DNA from 2 places in the Actinomadura sp. NPDC049382 genome. Region 1 is predicted to be linked to the other one. Evidence: riboswitches for the same ligand, from Rfam matches in the RefSeq annotation. Region 1 holds a riboswitch; the other holds the start of a gene.
What was found. Region 1 has a riboswitch for S-adenosylmethionine ahead of AB0K34_RS03395 (aminotransferase class V-fold PLP-dependent enzyme). Riboswitches for the same ligand answer to the same signal wherever they lie in the genome.
Positions count from the first base shown of each region.

Region 1 (4,879 bases):
GCGACTGCCGGGGCAGCTCGCGGTGCTGGTCGCGGAGCTCCTCCCAGGCGGCGGGCGCGCGGCCGACCCGCGGCGGCCGCCCGTCGCCCTCGGCGACCTGGCGCACGAACCAGGCCGGCATCCGCGCCTCGATCGGCAGCACGGCGCCGACGCCGTGCGCGGGCGCGTCGATGGCGAGCCACCAGCGGGCGTCCGGCCAGGTCTCAGCGATGTCGCCGAACCGGACGGTCATGAAGTGCCGGTAGGACGGCCCGAGGCAGGCGCGCATCGCCGACGCCGACGTGTAGACCAGCACGTGGACGCGGCCGTCCTCCTCCTGGGTCGGCCACGACGGCTGCGTCTCGTTGGCGAGGACGCCGTCCACCAGTTCCGGCGGGACGGGGACGACGAGTTCGCTGTCCGCGAGGAGGCGGAAGTAGCCCTCCTGGTCCCCGGCCCGGACGGTCTCCTGAAGCCGGTGTTCAAGCTCCGACGTGGGTCGCCACGCGTCGGCCACGGTCGCCACCCCCTGTTTCCTCCGTGCTCGTCCCCGCGCGACTGCCTACGCTACATGGGCGAACAGGACCAAAGAGCATATTCGCCCGGCCGTCCGCGGGTCCCCGCAGGTCAGCGCGCCGCCAGCCCGGCGAGGGCGGCGAGCAGCCGGTCGATGTGCTCCTCGCTCGTCCCGATGCCGATGCTGGCGCGCACGGCGGCGGCGTCCCCGCCGGCGAGGTGCCGGACGAAGGGGTGGGCGCAGAACTTCCCGTCCCGGACGCCGATGCCGTGCTCCTCCGACAGCGTAAGCGCCACGTCGCGCGCGTTCCAGCCGTCCACGATGAACGACACGATCCCGACGCGCGGCGCCCGGCCGCCCCACAGGCTCAGCTCCCGGACGGACGGGATCGCGGCCAGCCCCGCCCGCAGCCGTCCGACGAGCGCCTCCTCCCGCGCGGCGAGGTCGGGGAAGGACGCGGAGAGCGCCTCGCACGCGGCGGCCAGCGCGATCGCGCCGAGGACGTTCGGCGACCCGGCCTCGTGCCGCTGCTCGGCGGACGCCGCCCACCGCGTCGTCGCGCCGACCGACGCGCTCGCCCCGCCGCCCTTCAGGTAGGGGTCGGCGGCGCGCAGCCAGTCGGCGCGCCCGGCGAGCACGCCGGCGCCGAACGGCGCGTACAGCTTGTGGCCGGAGAACGCGGCGTAGTCCAGGCCGAGCGCGGTCATGTCGAGCGGCCGGTGCGGGACGAGCTGCGCCGCGTCCACCGCGATGCGGGCGCCGTTGCGGTGCGCGACCCGCGCCAGCTCCTCGACCGGCCACAGCTCGCCGGTGACGTTGGACGCGGCGGTGACGACGAGCAGCCGCGGCCCGACCGGGCATGACCGCAGCGCCCGGTCGGCGGCGGTGATGGCCTCGGCCGGCGTCGCGGGCGCGGGAAGCCGCACGGCGCGCTTCCACGGCAGCAGAGAGGCGTGGTGCTCGGACTCGAAGACCACGACGCTCGTCCCGGCGGGGACGGCGTGCGCGAGCAGGTTCATGGAGTCGGTGGTGTTGCGGGTGAACACGACGGCGGAGCGGCGCCAGGCGCCGAGGAACGAGCGGACGGTCTCGCGGGCCTCCTCATAGGCGCCGGTAGTGACCTGGGAGGCGTAGCCCGCGCCGCGGTGCACGCTGCTGTAGTACGGCAGCGCGCGGGTGACCGCGTCCTGCACCACCTCCAGACAGGGCGCGCTGGCGGCGTAGTCGAGGTTGGCGTAGGGGACGCGGCGGCCGTCGCGCAGCGGCACCGGGACGTCCGCCCCGATCACGCGCGGGATCCGGTGAACCCGGACCCCCTCGGTGCGCGTCTCAGCGGGCGTGATGGGGGAGCGGGCGAGCAGCGTGGGCATGCCGGGACCTTCCGGGGTCAGGGACCCCGGGACACAGGCCGGGATCCGCGCTTGCCGGGACGCGGTGGTGCGTCCGGCCAGGTCCTCACCCGGGGCACCCCATCGCGGACGAAGGGTTGCCGGCCAGCAAGCCGGGGCTTGACGCTGGCGCTCATGACCTAATGCGGAATTATATGCGGGTCCGTTCTGGGATCAAGCGGGAGGGGATGCGATGCGGTACGGGGTGGCGCGGGCGCTGGCCGGGGGCGTGATGGTGCTCGGCACCCTGAGCGGGTGCGGGATGCTGGGCGGCAACACCGACCAGGTGTGCGCCGACACGAAGAAGGCCTTCCAGCAGTACATCACCCAGGTGCGGAGCGTGCCGGCGGCCGAGCCGGCGCAGTGGCGGCAGGCGACCGAGCAGCTCGCCGGACGCGTGGACGGGCTGGCGAAGCAGGCCGACGACGCGGCGCTGAGCAAGGCGCTGAAGGCGGAGGCGGGCAGGCTGCGCGCCGCCGCGCCCGCCGTCGGCACCGGCGACGTCTCCCAGCTCGACACCGTGATGCAGGAGACGCCCGCCAAGATCGGCAAAGCCTGCGACTGAGCCCCGCCCGCCCGCCCGCGCGAAGCGGGCGGGCACGGGCAGGCTCAGCCGGTCACGCCGGAGCGGGTCCAGCCGCCGATGCGGCCACCGCCGCCGTCGCCGGTACCGCCGCCGTCACCACCTCCGCCGTCACCGCCTCCGCCGGGGTCGCCGCCTCCGCCGTCACCGCCGCCCCCGCCGTCCGGGGGCTGGATGATGGTCGGCAGCCCGGTCGGCGGGGTCGGGATGTCCGGCTCCTCCGTGGGCGGCTCCGGTTGGGACGGCCCGGTGGTGCGGGGCGGCTGCGGCCCGTCCGGGCTGGTCGGGCGGGTCGGCAGGCCGTTGCCGGTGCCGGGCCGCATCGACGGCGACCCGAACGACTTGGGCTCGTAGTCCTTGATGTCGACGGCGTCGGTCATGTAGGTGCGCCAGATCTGCGCGGGCAGCTGCCCGCCGTACGCGCCGTAGCCCGGGATGTTCAGCGGCTTGCCGTCGCTGCGGAACATCGCGACCGACGTCGCCATCTGCGGGATGAACCCGTTGAACCAGATCGCCTTGCCCTTGTCGGTCGTGCCGGTCTTGCCCGCGACGTCGCGGCCGTCGGGCAGCTGGGCGCCCGTCCCGGTGCCGCCCTCGACGACCTTCTCCATCGCGTACGTCGCGTCCCGCGCGTTCTGCTCGCTGAGCGCCCGCTTGCCCTTCTCGGTGAACGTGCGCTTGTGGTCGTCGTTGTCGGTGACGGCCTTCACCACGAACGGCGCCCGGTACACGCCCTCGGACGCGAACGTCGAGAACACGCCCGCCTGCTGGACGGGGTGCAGCGACACGATGCCGAGCGGGAACGTGGCGGCGCCGCGCTGCGCCTTGGTCATCTGGCTCGCCGGGATGCCCATCTTCTCGGCCATCTCGGCGATCTTCTCGGTGCCGATGTCCTGGCCGAGGTTGACGTAGGCGGTGTTGATCGAGTTCTGGGTGGCGGTGACGAGGTTCACCGACCCGAAGCTCTGGTTGCTGTCGTTGCGGATGGACGACCCCGCGAACGTCTGCGGTGAGCTGCCGTCGTAGGTGGAGCTGAGCGAGCGGCCGTCCTCCAGCGCGGCGGCCAGCGCGATCGGCTTGAACCCGGACCCGGCCTGCGCCCAGTCGCCGAACGCGCTGCTCAGCGCCTCCTCCAGATAGCCGCGACCGCCGTAGAAGGCGAGCACCTGCCCGGTGGCCGGGTCGACCGACACCGCCCCGGTGCGGATCTTCTTGCTCATCCCGTCGGGGGTGTTCTGGTTGACGGCCCGCTTCATCGCGTCCATCAGCCGCTTGTCGAACGTCGTGGTGATCTTCAGCCCGCTGCGGTTGAGCTCGTCCTCGCTGTAGCCGCGGCGCTCGGTGAGCTCCTTCTTGGCCACGTTGACCATGTAGCCCTTCTGGCCCTTGAGGACGTCGGTGATCTTCTGCTTGACCGGCGTCGGGAACTCCATCGCGGCGGCGTCGGCGGACGTCAGGTAGCCGTCCCGCGCCATGTTGCCGAGGACGGAGCGCCACCGCTGCTCGGCGGCGGTGCGCTGGGCGCCGGTCGGGTCGGCGAAGTTGCTCGGCTGCTGGATCGCCGCGGCGAGGTAGGCGCCCTCGGCGGGCGTCAGCGCGGAGACGTCCTTGCCGTAGTAGGCGTGCGCGGCGGCCTGCACCCCGTAGGCGTTGCGCCCGAAGTAGATCGTGTTGAGGTACTGCTCCAGGATCCAGTCCTTGGACTTCTCCCGGTCGACCTTCAGCGCGACCATGATCTCTTTGAGCTTGCGGGTGACCGAGCGCTCCTTGCCGATGCCGCCGTAGTAGTTGCGGACCATCTGCTGCGTGATCGTGGACCCGCCCTGCAGCTGCTGCCCGGTGACGGTCGACCAGAACGCCCGCGTCGTGCCCTGCACGGAGACGCCGGGGTCGTCGTAGAAGCTGCCGTTCTCCGCCGCGATGACCGCGTTGCGGGTGCTCTCCGGGATCCGGTCGAGCTTGACCGCGTCCCGGTTGATGCCGGTCTTGGCGATCACGGTCTTGCCGTCGGCGTAGTAGAACGTCGGGCCCTGCGCGATCGCCTTCTCCTGCGGGGACGGGACGGGGGTCAGCAGGTAGGCGACGCCGAACGCGGCGACGCAGAACCCGATGAACCCGAGCAGCAGGAAGACCGTCCGGCGCAGGATGCGGGCCTTGCGGCTGCGCGGCTTGCGCGGGCCGCGGCCGCGGCCCCCGCCGCTCCCGTCGCCGCCTCCGCCGCCGTCGCTTCCGGGCGGCGGCGGTCCTCCGTGCTTGGACGAGGCGGCGGGCATGCTCTTGGTATCACCGCCGTCCGGCGCTCCGACACCGGCGGACGCCGATTCGCCCGCGGGATCGTCCGGTTCGTCGGCTAGATCACCTGGTTCGCCCGGCGCCGTTTCGCCGTCCTCTTCCCGGTCGCCTTCCCGGTCG
Region 1 covers NZ_JBFARO010000003.1:184,107-188,985, forward strand. Annotated here, with positions in the region: gene AB0K34_RS03390 (SseB family protein) at 1-505, opposite strand, end outside; gene AB0K34_RS03395 (aminotransferase class V-fold PLP-dependent enzyme) at 607-1,866, opposite strand; SAM riboswitch class IV at 1,909-2,025, opposite strand; gene AB0K34_RS03400 (hypothetical protein) at 2,078-2,449, shown strand; gene AB0K34_RS03405 (transglycosylase domain-containing protein) at 2,494-4,879, opposite strand, start outside.

Region 2 (4,879 bases), on a different contig from region 1:
CGCGGTCCTCCTCCTCGACGTCCGTAACGCCGGGGACGGCGCTCAGTGCGTCGGCGATGCGGTGGCGCAGTTCGGATTCGAGGGGGTCAGTGCGGATGAATTCCATGACCCAGACGCTGACGTGCCACCACGGGCCCTCGCGAAGTTTGGAGGCCGATACGGCGCGCAGGTCCGGCTCGTCGGTCTTGCGCAGCCACTCTTCGGCTATCGCGGAGTCGAGTGGCTGAACCTGCTGGATGTCGTCGCTCACGCGGTGGAGGCTATCGGTGCGCGTCCGTCATTGGGGGAGCAGTGCGCGGACGGTCGCCAGGCGTTCGCGGTGGTCTGCCAGCCAGTCGTCGGCGACTTCGATCGTGAGTTCCACCGTCACCAGGAAAGAGTGCGAGTCGACTACGGCCACGTGGACGCGGTCGTAGTCATCGATTTCCAGGTGGATCTCGGTCGCGCGCTGGCCCTCACGCCACGCGGCGTCGCCTCCCTGTGCCAGGGTGTCGAGGACCTTCTCCCAGGCGGTGAGGTCTTCGGCGTCCAGCCAGGTCTTGATGCCGCCGCTGACGAAATAGCTGCCGACCTCGATCTCTCCGGTGAGGCCGTGGCTCTCCTGGCCCGTCACCCGCAGCACGACGCTGTTCCCGAGGTCGTCGGCGAGGTTGATCAGTTCCGCTGGCACCGCGCCATCGTAGACCCGCGCCCGGCCCCGTGCGGACGGGACCGGGCGGCGGGCGGGGCGTCAGCCGCCGGCGACGGCGGGGATGATCGAGATCTGCGCGCCGTCGGAGGTGGCGGTGTCGAGGCCGTCGGCGAAGCGGACGTCCTCGTCGCCGACGTAGACGTTGACGAAGCGGCGGATCTTGCCGGCGTCGTCCAGGATGCGGGCGGAGATGCCGGCGTAGCTCGCCTCCAGGTCGGCGACGACGGCGCGCAGGGTCGCGCCCTCCGCCTTCACCTCGGACTCGCCGCCGGTGTAGGTCCGCAGGATCGTCGGGATGCGCACGGAAACGCTCATGGGTGCTCCTTTTCTCAGGCGAGGCCGGCGGCGCGGAACGCCTCCAGGGACGGGGCGATGTTCGCGGACGGTGCGACGACCGGGGCGACGGCGTCCAGGGTCTTCAGCCCGTCCCCGGAGTTGATGATCACGGTTTCGGCGGCGGGGTCGAGGGTGCCCGCGTCGATCAGCTTGCGGAGGGTGGCGACGGTGACGCCGCCGGCGGTCTCGCCGAAGATGCCCTCGGTGCGGGCGAGGAGGCGGATGCCCTCGACGACCTCGGCGTCGGTGACGTCCTCGACGGCGCCGCCCGTGCGGCGGGCGACGTCCAGGACGTAGGGGCCGTCGGCGGGGTTGCCGATGGCGAGGGACTTGGCGATCGTGTCCGGCTTCACCGGGCGGACGACGTCGTGCCCGGCCTTGAACGCGGCGGCGACCGGGTCGCAGCCGGCGGCCTGGGCGCCGAACACGCGGTACGGGCGGTCCTCGACCAGGCCGAGCTTGATCAGCTCCTGGAACGCCTTGTCGATCTTGGTGAGCTGGGAGCCGGACGCGACCGGGACGACGATCTGGTCCGGGAGCCGCCAGCCGAGCTGCTCGGCGATCTCGTAGCCGAGCGTCTTGGAGCCCTCGGCGTAGTAGGGCCGGACGTTGACGTTGACGAACGCCCAGTCGTCCTGCTCCCCGGCGATCTCCGAGGCGAGCCGGTTGACGTCGTCGTAGTTGCCGTCGACCGTCACGAACGTCCCGCCGTACACGGCCGTCGTGATGATCTTCTGGGCTTCGAGGTTGGACGGGACGAACACGGCGCTGCGGATCCCGGCGCGGGCCGCGGCGGCGGCGACCGCGTTGGCGAGGTTGCCGGTGGACGGGCAGGCCAGCACCTTGAAGCCGAGTTCGCGGGCGGCGGCGAGCGCGACGGCGACGACGCGGTCCTTGAACGAGTGGGTCGGGTTGCCGCTGTCGTCCTTCACCCACAGGCTCTGCAGGCCGAGGCTCTCGGCGAGGTTGTCGGCGCGGACGAGCCGGGTCAGGCCGGGCTCGGTGTTGGGGGTGTCGGCGACGTTCGCCGGGACGGGCAGCAGCCCGCGGTACCGCCAGATGTTGCGGGGCCCGGACGCGATGGACTCCCGGGTGACGCCCTGGAAGTCGTAGGCGATCTCCAGGGGGCCGAAACACTCTTCACAGGCGTAGAAGGGGCCGAGATCGCGGGTGGTGCCGCATTCGCGGCAGACGAGCGCGGTCGCGGGTCCGAGGTCTGTGGCAGGCGTGAGTGCCATGAAGCGAGGCCTTTCTCCCCATCTTCCCTGCGCCACCTTGGTCGCAGGCCGGAGTTGGCACCATCTCCCGGCCGGCCTCGCAGGATCGCGACGCGCCACAGCCGGGTGGTTGCCGGGGCTTCGCAGGGCCGGTCCCTCCACCCCTCTGGATGAGCGGTATTCAGTTGTCGTCACGAGTGCTTTGAACTCGTATGCGTGACTTTACATGAACTGACCGGATGCCAGACAGCCGGGTCCACCGGTTGAGACGGTACCCGGATGAGGTCTTGATCACGCCGCCGACCCCTCGCGCGCGGGGCGCTGGGTCGGGTCGAGGAACACGTGCCGGATGATCGGGATCCGCTCGCGGAGCCGCCGGTCGATCTCGCCGGCGACGTCCTCGGCCTGGTCGGCGCTGATCGCGTCGGAGAAGTTGACCTTGGCGGCGACGAGCAGCTGCTCGGGGCCGAAGTGCATGGTGAGCAGCTCGTCCACGCCGGTCACGCCGGGCGCGCGGAGGATCTCCGCGCGGATCACGCGCTGGTCGGCGGGGTCGGCGGCCCGCCCGATGAGCAGGACCGAGCTCTCCCGGCCGATCAGCAGCGCGAGCCCGGCGAGCAGCACGCCGATGAGGACGGAGGCGAGCCCGTCCCAGAAGTCCGACCCGGTCAGCTGGCGCAGCACCAGCCCGCCGGCGGCGAGCGCGAGGCCGACCATCGCGGCGCTGTCCTCGAACAGCGCGGTCTTGAACGTCAGGTCGGGCGACCGGCGGACGTGCTCGACGAGGTCGCGGCCGTTCTCGCGGGTCTCCTTGCGGGCCTGGTAGAAGGCGCGTATCCAGGATGTGCCCTCCAGCACGGCGGCGAGGGCGAGGACGGCGTAGGCGAGCCAGACCGCGGTGCCGGGGCCGCCGTGACCGGTCATGGTCAGGACGCCCTCGAAGATCGAGAACCCGGCGCCGGCGATGAAGATCCCGAACGCGGCGAGCAGCGACCAGACGTACCGCTCGTTGCCGTAGCCGAAGGGGTGCCGCCGGTCGGGGGGACGTTCGCTGCGCCGCAGCGAGGCGAGGAGGAAGGACTGGTTGAGGGTGTCCGCCACGGAGTGGGCGCTCTCGGCGAGCATCGCGCTGGATCCGGCCAGCAGGCCGGCGACCAGCTTGACGATCGCGAGGACGAGGTTGGCCGCTCCGGCGACGAGCACGGTCTTCGTCGTCTCGGACCTGCTCATCCGGATCGGTTACCCCGCGCGCCGCCCGCTAATCGCGCCGGATCCGGCCGCCGCGGGGGCTTGCGGCGCCCGTGGTGCAAACCACGCGGGTCACTGTGGAGCGCCTGCGTCCCAACTGAGACCCTGCCGGTATGAGCCAAGTGCTGGTGGCGTCCAACCGAGGCCCTGTGTCGTTCTCGCTCTCGGAGGACGGGGAGCTGGCCATGCGGCGCGGTGGTGGCGGGCTGGTGTCGGGCTTGGCCGCCGTCACGGGCGCCCCGCGCGACCCTGGGCCGCCACGTCCCGCGCAGCAGGCGGAGGCGCCTTCTTCAGCGGCGGACGTGCTGTGGGTGTGCGCGAGCCTCGGTGAGGGCGATCGGACGGCTGCTCGCCGTTCACCGGACGGCCGCATAGACCTGGCGGGTTACGACACCGGTGGCGCGGCCGTACGGATGCTCGACATCCCCGAGGCGACCTTCGATCGTGCGTACAACGGCGTGGCCAACTCGACGCTGTGGTTCGTCCACCACCTGCTGTACGACACTCCGCGCAGCCCTCATTTCGACGCGCGCGCACGGCGTGACTGGCAGTCCTATGAGGCGTACAACGCGGCTTTCGCGGACGCCTTGGCGCGGGACGCCTCCCATGGCGCGAAGGCGGCGATCCAGGACTACCACCTGTCGCTCGCTCCGCGGATGCTGCGGGACCGTCGGCCCGACTTGAGGATCGTCCACTTCTCCCACACGCCTTGGGCGCCGCCGGAGTACTTCAGGCTGCTGCCGGACGACATCGGGGCGCAGGTCCTGATGGGCATACTCGGTGCCGACCACGCGGGGTTCCTCACTGAGCGGTGGGCCTCGGCGTTCCTCGACTGCTGCGAACTGCTTCCGGGTGCGCGCGTCGACCGGTCGGCCTGGACCGTCACCTGCGCGGGGCACACCACGCACGTAGGCGTCCATGGCCTCGGTGTGGACGAGGCGGCGCTGCGCAAGCGCGCGTCCCAGCAGGACGTAGTGGAGCGGGCGCGCGCGCTGAAGGAACAAGTGGGCGACCGCCAGCTCATCGTGCGGATCGACCGGACCGAACTGTCGAAGAACATCGTGCGCGGCCTCGCCGCCTACCGCGAGATGCTCGTCAACCATCCCGAGTGGCGCGGGCGCGTGGTGCATCTGGCGTTCGCCTATCCGTCGCGCTACGACCTGCCCGAGTACCGCGAGTACACCGCGGCCGTCCAGCGGATGGCCGCGCAGATCACCGAGGAGTTCGGCACGGCCGAGTGGGATCCGCTGATCCTCCAGGTGAACGACGACTATCCGCGGTCGCTCGCCGCCTACGGCCTGGCGGACGTCCTGCTGGTCAACCCCATCCGGGACGGCATGAACCTGGTGGCGAAGGAAGGGCCCGTCCTGTCGGAGCAGGGCTGCGC
Region 2 covers NZ_JBFARO010000012.1:123,295-128,173, reverse strand. Annotated here, with positions in the region: gene AB0K34_RS11270 (hypothetical protein) at 1-250, opposite strand, end outside; gene AB0K34_RS11265 (DUF5959 family protein) at 278-670, opposite strand; gene AB0K34_RS11260 (MoaD/ThiS family protein) at 731-1,006, opposite strand; gene thrC (threonine synthase) at 1,021-2,265, opposite strand; SAM riboswitch class I at 2,281-2,421, opposite strand; gene AB0K34_RS11250 (cation diffusion facilitator family transporter) at 2,536-3,474, opposite strand; gene AB0K34_RS11245 (trehalose-6-phosphate synthase) at 3,606-4,879, shown strand, end outside.
Region 2: another riboswitch for S-adenosylmethionine. It lies ahead of thrC (threonine synthase); the one in region 1 lies ahead of AB0K34_RS03395 (aminotransferase class V-fold PLP-dependent enzyme).